One region of the Sphingobium sp. LB126 genome, then DNA from elsewhere that is predicted to be linked to it. Evidence: riboswitches for the same ligand, from Rfam matches in the RefSeq annotation. Region 1 holds a riboswitch; each other region holds the start of a gene.

Region 1 (3,271 bases):
GCCTGGGGCGATGAACTGGCGCCTCGGGGTGCCATGCTCGCCAATTACTGGCAGGGTCTGTTTCCGTACAGCAATTTGCTGGAGGACGGCTATGAACGGACTTCGCCGGTCCGGACCTATGCGCCCAATGGCTATGACCTCTACGACATGATCGGCAATGTCTGGGAATGGACGACCGACTGGTATGCCCAGCCCAGGCCAGAGCGCAAGGCGAAGGGCAGTTGCTGCGTTCCCGCCAATCCGCGCGGGGGTACGAAGCGCGAAAGCCTGGACCCCGCCAATCCCCATGTGCCCATGCCGCGAAAAGTGCTCAAGGGCGGTTCCCATCTCTGCGCGCCAAGCTATTGCCAGCGCTACCGCCCCGCCGCCCGCCATCCGCAGGCGGTGGACAGTTCGACCAGCCATATCGGGTTCCGCTGCATCATTCGCGAACCGGGTCGCTGACTTTCAACAACAGGAATATTGCATGCTCAACATCCCCTGGGACCAGCCCGCCACCATGATCGACCTTGACGGCAAGGCGCCGATCATCGGCACGATCCGCGATTGCGCCCAGCATTTCGCCATCTTCAAGCCCCATGCCAAGGAGCAGGCGCGTGTCCTGCTGACCCAACCCGTCCACCGCGAAGGCCGCAAGACCCGGACCTGGGTGCTGGAACCCTGGGAGATCGAAAAACTGGTCGACCGGCTGAAGGCGGAGATGCATTGAACGAGTCAATATCACGCGCCTTCGAAGGCCGTATCCCAATCTGGAGCATCGTGCGCGCAATCCGGTTTTGCGCATGATGCGATAACAAGGAAGCAGAGCGCACGGCTGCGTCCGTTTTGACGCGGCGCGCTCCCCGCCGGTCCGCCCCGCGCCTTCTCCAGCGCGCCGCCGGTCCGCATCCCTTGCATTTCCACCGTCAGCGTCACCCGCCGCGCATCCGGCAAGTCGACCCGATGCCGGCACCCCCTTCCCATCCTGCGCATCAGCCTTTATGCAGTCGGGCGAAGGTTGGCTTCGGCCGGCTTTCACTGATCGCGCCGGTGTCCTCGCGAGGGGACTTAATAGGGAATGCGGTGATGAATCCGCGGCTGTCCCTGCAACTGTAAGCGGCGAGCGAGACGCATATCGATTCTCTGAAATGCCAGAGGATCAGCCACTGGGCCGGACGCTAAATCCTGCGAGGCCTGGGAAGGCCATGTGTCAAGCTATGACCCGCGAGCCAGGAAACCTGCCTGCGTCTGGTCGCTCTTGCCTTGGTCCAGGGGATGGCCGCGGCACGGTACTCCGTCTGAGCGACGCTTCACGCAGCGGGAGCTGCTGTCCGCATGCCGGGTGCAAGCGCGTCCGCCCGGCATGAAGGCAGCTTCCGTCCGGTTTCGCCGACGCCTACGGGGATCGATCCCGATGACATTCTTTTCCAATGCGCTGGTCCCGCCGCGCCTCCCACGCGGTCGCGCGACGAGCATGTTCGCCGCCCTGATCGCCGCGAATCTGGCCGCCTGGCTTTGGGCCTTCATCGTCTTCGCCGGCAACACGGTCATGCTGGGCACCGCGCTTCTCGCCTGGAGCCTCGGCCTGCGCCATGCCGTCGATGCCGATCATATCGCCGCCATCGACAATGTGACCCGCAAGCTGATGCAGGACGGCCAGCGCCCGCTGACGGTCGGCTTCTGGTTCGCCATCGGCCATAGCGGCATCGTCCTGATCGCCGCCGTCGCGATCGCCATTGCCGCCAATGCGCTGACCCGCGTCGAGGCCGTGGGCGCGATCGGCGGCACCATCGCGACGATCGTGTCCGCCACCTTCCTCTTCACCATCGCGGCGATGAACCTGATCATCCTGAGATCGGTTCTGAAGACCTTCAACCATGTCCGTAGCGGCGGCGCCCATATCTATGAAGACATGGATATTCTCCTCGGCAATCGCGGCTTCCTCGCCCGCATCTTCCGTCCGCTTTTCCGGCTGGTGAGGCAAAGCTGGCACATGGCCCCGCTCGGCTTTCTCTTCGGCCTCGGCTTCGACACGGCCACCGAAGTCGCCATTCTCGGCCTGTCCGCAGGACAGGCGGCGAGCGGCCTTTCCATCTCCACCGTCCTCATCTTCCCGCTGCTCTTCGCGGCGGGCATGGCGCTGATCGACACGGCGGACGGGGCGCTGATGATGGGCGCCTATCAATGGGCGTTCGTGAAGCCGATCCGCAAACTCTATTACAACATCACCATCACCCTGGTCTCGGCACTGGTCGCCCTCCTCATCGGCGGAATCGAGGCAACCGCACTGCTGGGCGACAAGCTCGGCCTCACCGGCGGCATCTGGACCCTTGCCGCCGACCTTGGCGAACATTTCAACAGCCTCGGCTTCATCATCATCGGCCTGTTCGCCGCCTGCTGGCTGGCAAGCTGGATCATCTACCGCTGGAAAGGCTTCGACGAGATCGAAGTCACCCTCGAACCCCAAGGAAATCCCGCATGAACAAGGTTCCCGCTACCGTCATCACCGGTTTCCTCGGCGCCGGAAAGACGACGCTGATCCGTCACCTGATCGAACATGCGGGCGGCCGCCGCCTCGCCCTCATCATCAACGAATTCGGGGACGTCGGCGTCGACGGCGCACTGGTACAGGGCTGCGGCGACGAAGCCTGCCCGGACGAGGACATCATCGAACTGGCGAACGGCTGCATCTGCTGCACCGTTGCGGACGATTTCCTGCCGACCATGCAGCGCCTGCTCGACCGCCCGACGCCGCCCGACCACATCATCATCGAAACCTCCGGCTTGGCGCTGCCCAAGCCGCTGGTGAAGGCGTTCCAATGGCCCGACATCCGGACCCGCGCCACGGTCGACGGCGTGATCGCCCTGATCGACGCCGAAGCGCTGGCGGCGGGCCGTTTCGCCCATGACGAAGCCGCCCTGACGGCCGCCCGCGCCGCAGATCCGACGCTCGACCATGACAGCCCGATCGAGGAACTGTTCGAGGACCAGCTCGCCTGCGCCGACCTCGTCCTGCTCAACAAGACCGATCTGGTGGACGCCGATACTCTCGCCACGCTGGAACGCGATTTAGGCCCGCAAACCCGTCGCGGCGTCGGCATCATCCGTACGGCGAAGGGCGCGATCGACCCCGCCATATTGCTCGGCCTCGACTTAGGCGTTGAGGAGCAGATCGACGCCCGCCCCTCCCATCACGACAATGAGGAGGATCACGACCATGACGATTTCGAAAGCTTCATCGTCGACCTGGGCGAACTCGGCAATCCGGAGCCTGTGCTGGCGACGCTCGCAA
Region 2 (3,271 bases), on a different contig from region 1:
CGCCGGGCCCAGGAAATAGATGGCGGCAAAGGCGATCATCGCCTGCGTCCCGTAAAGTTGCGCCGGGCGGGTGAGATTGCTGGCATCGACGTCCAGAAAGGCGGCCGCCGCGATCAGGCCGCAACTGATCATGACCGGCCGCAACAAGTCCGTGGGGTTCAGCGTCACCAGGCTTGCCACCAGTCCGCCGACCGTCGCCAGCGTCACCACGACATAGAAGGAGACCAATTGATCCTGCCCCATGCCGACCACGGCCAACAGCCCGCTGGCGCCGTAATTCTGCTCCGACAGCAGGACGCGCATGCTGGCCGCGATGATGGCGAAGCGGATGATCGCTCCGCTGCCCAGCCAGCGGGTGTTGAGCAACGGATTGGCGCGGTTGTGTTCGACCATCAGCGCCGCGCCCACGAGCAGCAGCGACCCCGCCAGACCATAGCCCAGCCAGGGCGTCGTCCACCATTGAATGCGCCCCTGCACCAGCACCGCGCAAAGCAGCGCCATGCCCGGCGCGAACAGGGCGAAGGTCAGGAAATCGAGTGGTTCGAACGCCTCGATCCGCTCGCTCGGCGGCAGGCGCAGCAGCCACACGCCCGCCAGGCACAGCAGCGTCAGCCCCAGTTCGAACAGGAACAGATTCTGCACGTCGCCATGGATCAGCAGGGCAGGGGATATCACCCGCGCCAGCGGTAGCGCGATCTGCGACATGCCCACGCCCAGCACCATCCCGCCCAACCGCTGGGCCGCCGGCATCGACTGCATGATGTAGAACAGGCAGAGCGTCGACAACCCGCTCGCCACGATCCCGCTCGCCCCGCGCACGATCAGTTCGAACCCGTAACTATGTACGAAGATCTGCGACAGGTTGAGCGCCAGGAATCCGGCCAGCACCATGCGGGCGAAGCGCTGTATGCCGAATTGCTGGCGGAATTTGATGAGCAGCAGGCTCATGCAGATATTGGTCATCGAATAGGCGGCGGTCAGCCAGCCGCCCTCGACGGTGGTGAGGCCCAGCGCGCCCTGTATCTGGGGCAGGTTAGCGGTCAGCAACCCGTTGATGAAGCCGCCCGTCAGCCCCAGCAGCGTACCGATCAGGAAATAACCGATGCGCCGACGGGTGGGGTGATCGGGCGTCGCAGGCGATCCCGGCATCATCGGCCGTTCATGCGGCGCGAACTGATAGTCCGGTGTTGCTCCCGCTGCGCTCAAGCCGCCTCCTCAAGCTGTGCACGAAGCCAGCCGCCAGGCGATTGTTTCCACTTCTTGTCCGGACTGTCTAGTCCCCGCCGTCTTCGGCCCGTTCCATCATCTCCATGAAGTCGCGCGCCGCGTCACGGTCCGCAGGGTCCTCGAACGCATCCTCCAGATCGGGCGCCGCGCCCAGCAGGAACATCAGCGACCACAGCGCGAAGCGCCGCGCCTTGTCCGTTTCCAGCCCGAAATCGACGCGCATATGCTCCAGCCCTGCCGCCAGCGCATCGGGGGTGAGCGCGTCCAGGTCGCGGATGCCGAAATAGCGGTGGAGTTGATCGTCGAAATGCATGGGCCGCCTCTATCCCATCTTCCCATCGCCGCAAAGCTTACCTATGAACGCCCTCGATCGCGCCGGTGTCCCGAAAGGGGCTTAATAGGGAATGGGGTGTAAATCCCCGGCTGTCCCTGCAACTGTAAGCGGTGAGCGAGAGACATATCGATCCTTTCCGGGTGGAAAGGATCAGCCACTGGGCCGGACGCTAAATCCTGCGAGGCCTGGGAAGGCCATGTTTCAAGCGATGACCCGCGAGCCAGGAGACCTGCCGGCGTCTGGTCGCTCTTGCCCTGGTCCAGGGGATGGCCGCGGCACGGTATCTTTCCGTCTGAGCGACGAACGAGCGGTGGAGGCTGCTTCGGTTCGCGTGAGCGGCGCTGATGGCGTCGGCCCGTTCGCGCGCGCCGGTCGTCCTGGACGGCAGGCCTCCCCCGGGCAGTCGCTGACGCCGGAGGATAGTGTTTTGAAAATTGGATTGATGGCCCTGTTGATGGCCGCGGGCGTCACCCAGCCGGTGCTGGCCCAGATGCCCGCTGCCGGGGAAGCGGCGGAAACGAATATCGTCGTCTTCGGCCGGGGCGAGGAAAAGATCGGCGTCGCCCATGCCGCGAGCGAGGGGAGCGTCGGCGGCGCCGACCTGCTCGTGCGTCCGCTGCTGCGCGTCGCCGAACTGCTCGAGGCGGTGCCCGGCCTGGTCGCTGCCCAACATTCGGGCAGCGGCAAGGCCAATCAATATTTCCTGCGCGGCTTCAACCTCGATCATGGATCGGACTTCACGACTTATATCGACGGTGTGCAGATGAATTTCCGCTCGCACGGTCACGGCCAGGGCTATCTCGACCTCAACGGCTTGATCCCGGAGATCGTCGCGCGCGAGGATTTCCGTAAAGGCCCCTATCGCGCCGATGGCGGCGATTTCGCGCTGGCAGGCGCGGCCGCCATGACCACCATCGACGGCTTTGCACGGCCGTGGATCGCCACGGAAGCCGGCTCCTACGGCTCACGCCGTCTGGCGGCGGGCGGCACGATCGAGGGCGTCGGCCCCGGCGCCCTGACGCTGGTGGCGCAGGCCAAGCGCTATGACGGTCCGTGGGAAGAGGCGGAGCATCTGCGCCACTATAGCGGCTTTGCCAAATATCGCCTGCCGCTTGGCGCGGGCGAACTGGACGCGACCCTTCACGCCTATCGCGGCACCTGGCGCCCGACCGAGCAGATTCCCGAACGGATCATCGGCTCTTGGGTCTGCAAGGATATATTCTGCTCGCCCGATGCCTCGGCGCGGGGCGAAACCACGCGGATCGTCGGCAATATCGCCGTCACCCAGCCGGACTGGCGCGCCAATGCCTATGTCCAGTTCTACGACTGGTCGATGTTCAGCAATCCCACCTATGCCGATTCCGATGGCACGAGCGCGCAGATCCGCCAATATGACCGCCGCTGGATCACTGGCTTCACGGCAGCGAAGAACTGGACCGTCGCCCCGACGTTCACTCTCAGCATCGGCACCGAAAACCGCCTCGACCATATCGGCAATGTCGGCGTCGACCGCAGCGCCGACCGGCAATTCCTCTTCTCGCTCGGCCGCTATCATGTCGAGGAACTGTCGGTCGCCCTCTATGGTGAGGCGAACTGGCAACCCTTGCCCGGCCTTCGCCTGATCGGCGGGCTGCGCGGCGATTATTATCATTACAGCGTCCGCGCCGGCGATGCGTCCGCGCAGGCGCTGGGCACGGGCAGCGGCCATGA
Region 3 (3,271 bases), on a different contig from region 1:
GTCGAGAGCGGCAGCGAACAGGTCGTCGATCAGGGGACGGAAATGCTGCACCATCCGATCCTGCGCGCGATCCCGCGCATCCGCGTGCCGCAGGCGTGGACGGTGTGCGGCGGCCCCGCCTATGTCGAGGCCGTCCGCTCCATCGTGGCGCAGATCGACGGCGTCACGCATAAAGGCGTGGCACAGATCGACGGCTCCGCGCACAAAGGCGTGGCGCAGGTGAACGCTGCGCCACGCCGTTAGGTGTCCGTCAGAAGCGGACACGCACGCCGCCATAGGCCGAGCGGCCATAAGTGCCATAGCCATAGACCGTGGCATATTTCGCATCGGTGAGATTGTCGATGCGGCCGTAGATTTCCAGATTCTCCAGGATCGGGAAGGACGCCCGGACATTGGCCAGGGCATAGCCGTCCAGCCGGACCAGGTTGGTCGCGTCGTTGAAGCTGTCGCCCACCATCGTCACGGTCGCGCCGGTCGTGAGGCCGAAGGGCCAGACATAATCCGCCGAGACGCTGACCGCATTGGCCGCGCGGCGCGGCAGCCGGGCGCCGGTGTCGCGGTCGCGCGCATCGACATAGCTGTAGGCGGCCGTGACGGTCAGCGCGTCGACCGGCTTCAGGGTCAGCATCGCCTCCACCCCCTTGGCGCGGGTGCGGTCGATATTGTTGTACCCGCCATAGAGGCCGATCGAATAGTCGTAATTGATCTGGTCCTTCGTGACGCGGCGGAAAGCCGTGACGGAAAGGATCGCCCGGTCGCCGCCCAGCCGCTGGTCGAAGCCGATATCATAGCTTTTCGACCGTTCCGGGCGCAGGCCGGCATTGCCGACATCGGTGCCGTAAAGCTGGTAGAGCGAGGGCGCCTTGAACCCTTCGCCATAGCTGGCGCGGAAATTGGTCGCGCCGTTGTTGGGCGTGTAGTTCGCATTGGCGCCGAAGGTCGTCGCGCCGCCGAACTGGCTGTGATCGTCATGCCGCACGCCGCCGGTGACGGCGAGCCCAGTAAAGGGCTTCACGACCGCGAGCGCATAGACGCTGTCGATATCGGCCTTGTGGCTTTCGGTCGAACCGAAGCCGGAGAAGTCATAATCCGGCCGCTCATGTTCATAGCCGAAGATCAGCCTGGCCTGATCGACCGGCTGATAGACGCCTTCATATTCGAAGCGCAGATTGGTGCCCGAATAGCCGTAAGGCCCGAACGCGGACGTATAGTCGCGATCCATGCGGAACCAGGTGACGGCCGCGCGATTGGTGAGCCTGCCGTCGAACAGGGCGAGGTTGAGGCCGGCATAGCCGACATATTGATCCGATTTCGCGGTGTCGGCGGTGCTGTCGATCACGCCATTGTCGGTGTCCAGATCGGTATGGATATAATAGCCGCGCAGGTCGAGGCTGAGCGTGTCGGTGAAGGCCAGCTTCAGCTTGGCGTTGGCGGCGATATTCTCGTATCCGTCCTTTTCCGTGCCGTTGGCGGCGGCGGAAATGCCGTCGGTGTTGAAATAGGCGACGCCCACGCCGCCCGAGGCGATGCCGCTGCTGCCCGAAATATCGGCCTTGGCGTTCAATGTATCGCGATAGCCGTAATCGACCGAGGCGTTGCCCGCGAAACCGGCGGCGGGCGTGCCGGTCATGACGTTGACGACGCCGCCGATCGCCTGGCTGCCGTAGACGATCGAGTTGGAGCCGCGCAATATCTCGATCCGCTGGATATTGCCGGTCAGCAGACCGCCGAAATCATACATGTCGCCGATACCGCTGGTGTCGTTGACCTTGACCCCGTCGATCAGCACCAGCGTCTGCGTCGTTTCCGCGCCGCGTAGCGACACGCCGGTCACGCCGCCCAGGCTGCCGCTGCGGTTGAAGCGGACGCCCGGCGTGGTGGCGAGCAGATCGACGACGCTGACGCTCTGGCGGGTGCGGATGGTGTCGGCGTCGATGACGGTGACGGCCTGGCCGACTTCGTCGCGGGGCTGTTCGATGCCGAGCGCGGTGACGATGATCGCGTCATTATCCGCGTCGTCAGCCGCGAAGGCGGGCGTGGCCGCGAGCAGCGCGGCGAGAGAGATGGTGGCTTTCAACATTATGATGTTTCCCTGAGCGTCGCTGCGACTTCATGGCTCAGGGCATCCGCTCGCGCGGTCGGGACAGGGGACAGCCGACGCCAGTGTCCGCCCCCGCACCGATGCGGCCCTGCGCCGCTTCGTCGCTCAGACGGAAAACACCGTGCCTTGGCCAACCCCTGGACCAGGGCAAGAGCGACCATGCGCCGGCAGGTCTCCTGGCTCGCGGGTCAATGCGGCGATGCACGCCTTCCCGGACTTGGCGTCCAGTGGCCGGTCTTGCGACCGAAGTGCATCGCGCTCACCGCTTACAGTTGCAGGGACAGCCGCGGAATTGGACGGTTGCCCGTCCGCACCGCATTCCCGTTTTCAGCCCTTTCGGGCACCGGCGCGATCTTCTTTGCGGTCGAGGCTTTGCCCCGTCCGCGCCGCGCGCCATAAGGGAAAGCAGGGCTTCTGCCAAGCGGGTTGAGGAGGGACGGGATGCGATTGCTGGGCGCGGTGCTGGCCGGAGGGCGCTCCAGCCGCTTCGGTAGCGACAAGGCGCAGGCGATGCTGGCCGGGCGGACCTTGCTGGACCATGCGGCGGCGTCCATCGCTCCCCATGTGGAAAGCGTCGTGATCTGCGGGCGCGAGGGCGGGCTGGCGGATCGCCCGGCGCCGGATATGGGGCCGCTGGGCGGGCTGAACGCGGCGCTGCATCATGCGGCGGCGCGGGGCTATGGCGCGGTGCTGACGACCGGGTGCGACGTTCCGGTCTATCCCGAAGGGTTGGCGGAAGCGTTGATCGGGGATGGCGCGGCGGTCCTGAAAGGGCAGCAATTAGCGGGGTTCTGGCCCGTTTCATTGGCGGCAGAACTGGACGCGCATCTGGCCGAGGAGAATAACCGCTCCATTTATGGCTGGCTGGAGCGGATCGGCGCGCGGATCGTCGAGCGGCCGGAGTTCGTGCTGCCCAATATCAACCGGCCCGAGGATCTGGAGAGGTTGATCCTCAAGCCTTGACGGCGACGCCCGCCGCGATGTCCGCCGGAACATGGGTGGATGCCACCGCCTCGCCGATCAGCAGCAGGGTCGGGTGTTCGTCGCTGATCGTTTGCACCAGGAAGGCCAGCGCGGAGAGCTTGCCGCGGATCAGCCGTTCATGAGGCAGCGAGACATTGACCGCCACCATCACCGGCGTTTCGGGATCGCGCCCGGCGGCGATCAGCG

What was found. A riboswitch is a leader RNA that binds a small molecule or an ion and turns the genes downstream of it on or off. The one in region 1 is predicted to bind cobalamin.
Region 2: linked by a shared signal. The riboswitch ahead of CAF53_RS09300 (TonB-dependent receptor) and the one ahead of CAF53_RS18435 (HoxN/HupN/NixA family nickel/cobalt transporter) in region 1 are both predicted to bind cobalamin.
Region 3: linked by a shared signal. The riboswitch ahead of CAF53_RS05990 (TonB-dependent receptor) and the one ahead of CAF53_RS18435 (HoxN/HupN/NixA family nickel/cobalt transporter) in region 1 are both predicted to bind cobalamin.

Annotation. Positions count from the first base shown of each region.
Region 1 covers NZ_NETV01000002.1:485,832-489,102, reverse strand. Annotated here, with positions in the region: gene CAF53_RS18450 (formylglycine-generating enzyme family protein) at 1-444, shown strand, start outside; gene CAF53_RS18445 (hypothetical protein) at 467-709, shown strand; cobalamin riboswitch at 1,011-1,240, shown strand; gene CAF53_RS18435 (HoxN/HupN/NixA family nickel/cobalt transporter) at 1,394-2,461, shown strand; gene cobW (cobalamin biosynthesis protein CobW) at 2,458-3,271, shown strand, end outside.
Region 2 covers NZ_NETV01000001.1:1,907,627-1,910,897, forward strand. Annotated here, with positions in the region: gene CAF53_RS09290 (MFS transporter) at 1-1,206, opposite strand, end outside; gene CAF53_RS09295 (hypothetical protein) at 1,274-1,540, opposite strand; cobalamin riboswitch at 1,587-1,813, shown strand; gene CAF53_RS09300 (TonB-dependent receptor) at 2,052-3,271, shown strand, end outside.
Region 3 covers NZ_NETV01000001.1:1,224,223-1,227,493, forward strand. Annotated here, with positions in the region: gene CAF53_RS05985 (ABC transporter substrate-binding protein) at 1-243, shown strand, start outside; gene CAF53_RS05990 (TonB-dependent receptor) at 251-2,080, opposite strand; cobalamin riboswitch at 2,250-2,464, opposite strand; gene CAF53_RS05995 (molybdenum cofactor guanylyltransferase) at 2,543-3,064, shown strand; gene cobA (uroporphyrinogen-III C-methyltransferase) at 3,054-3,271, opposite strand, start outside.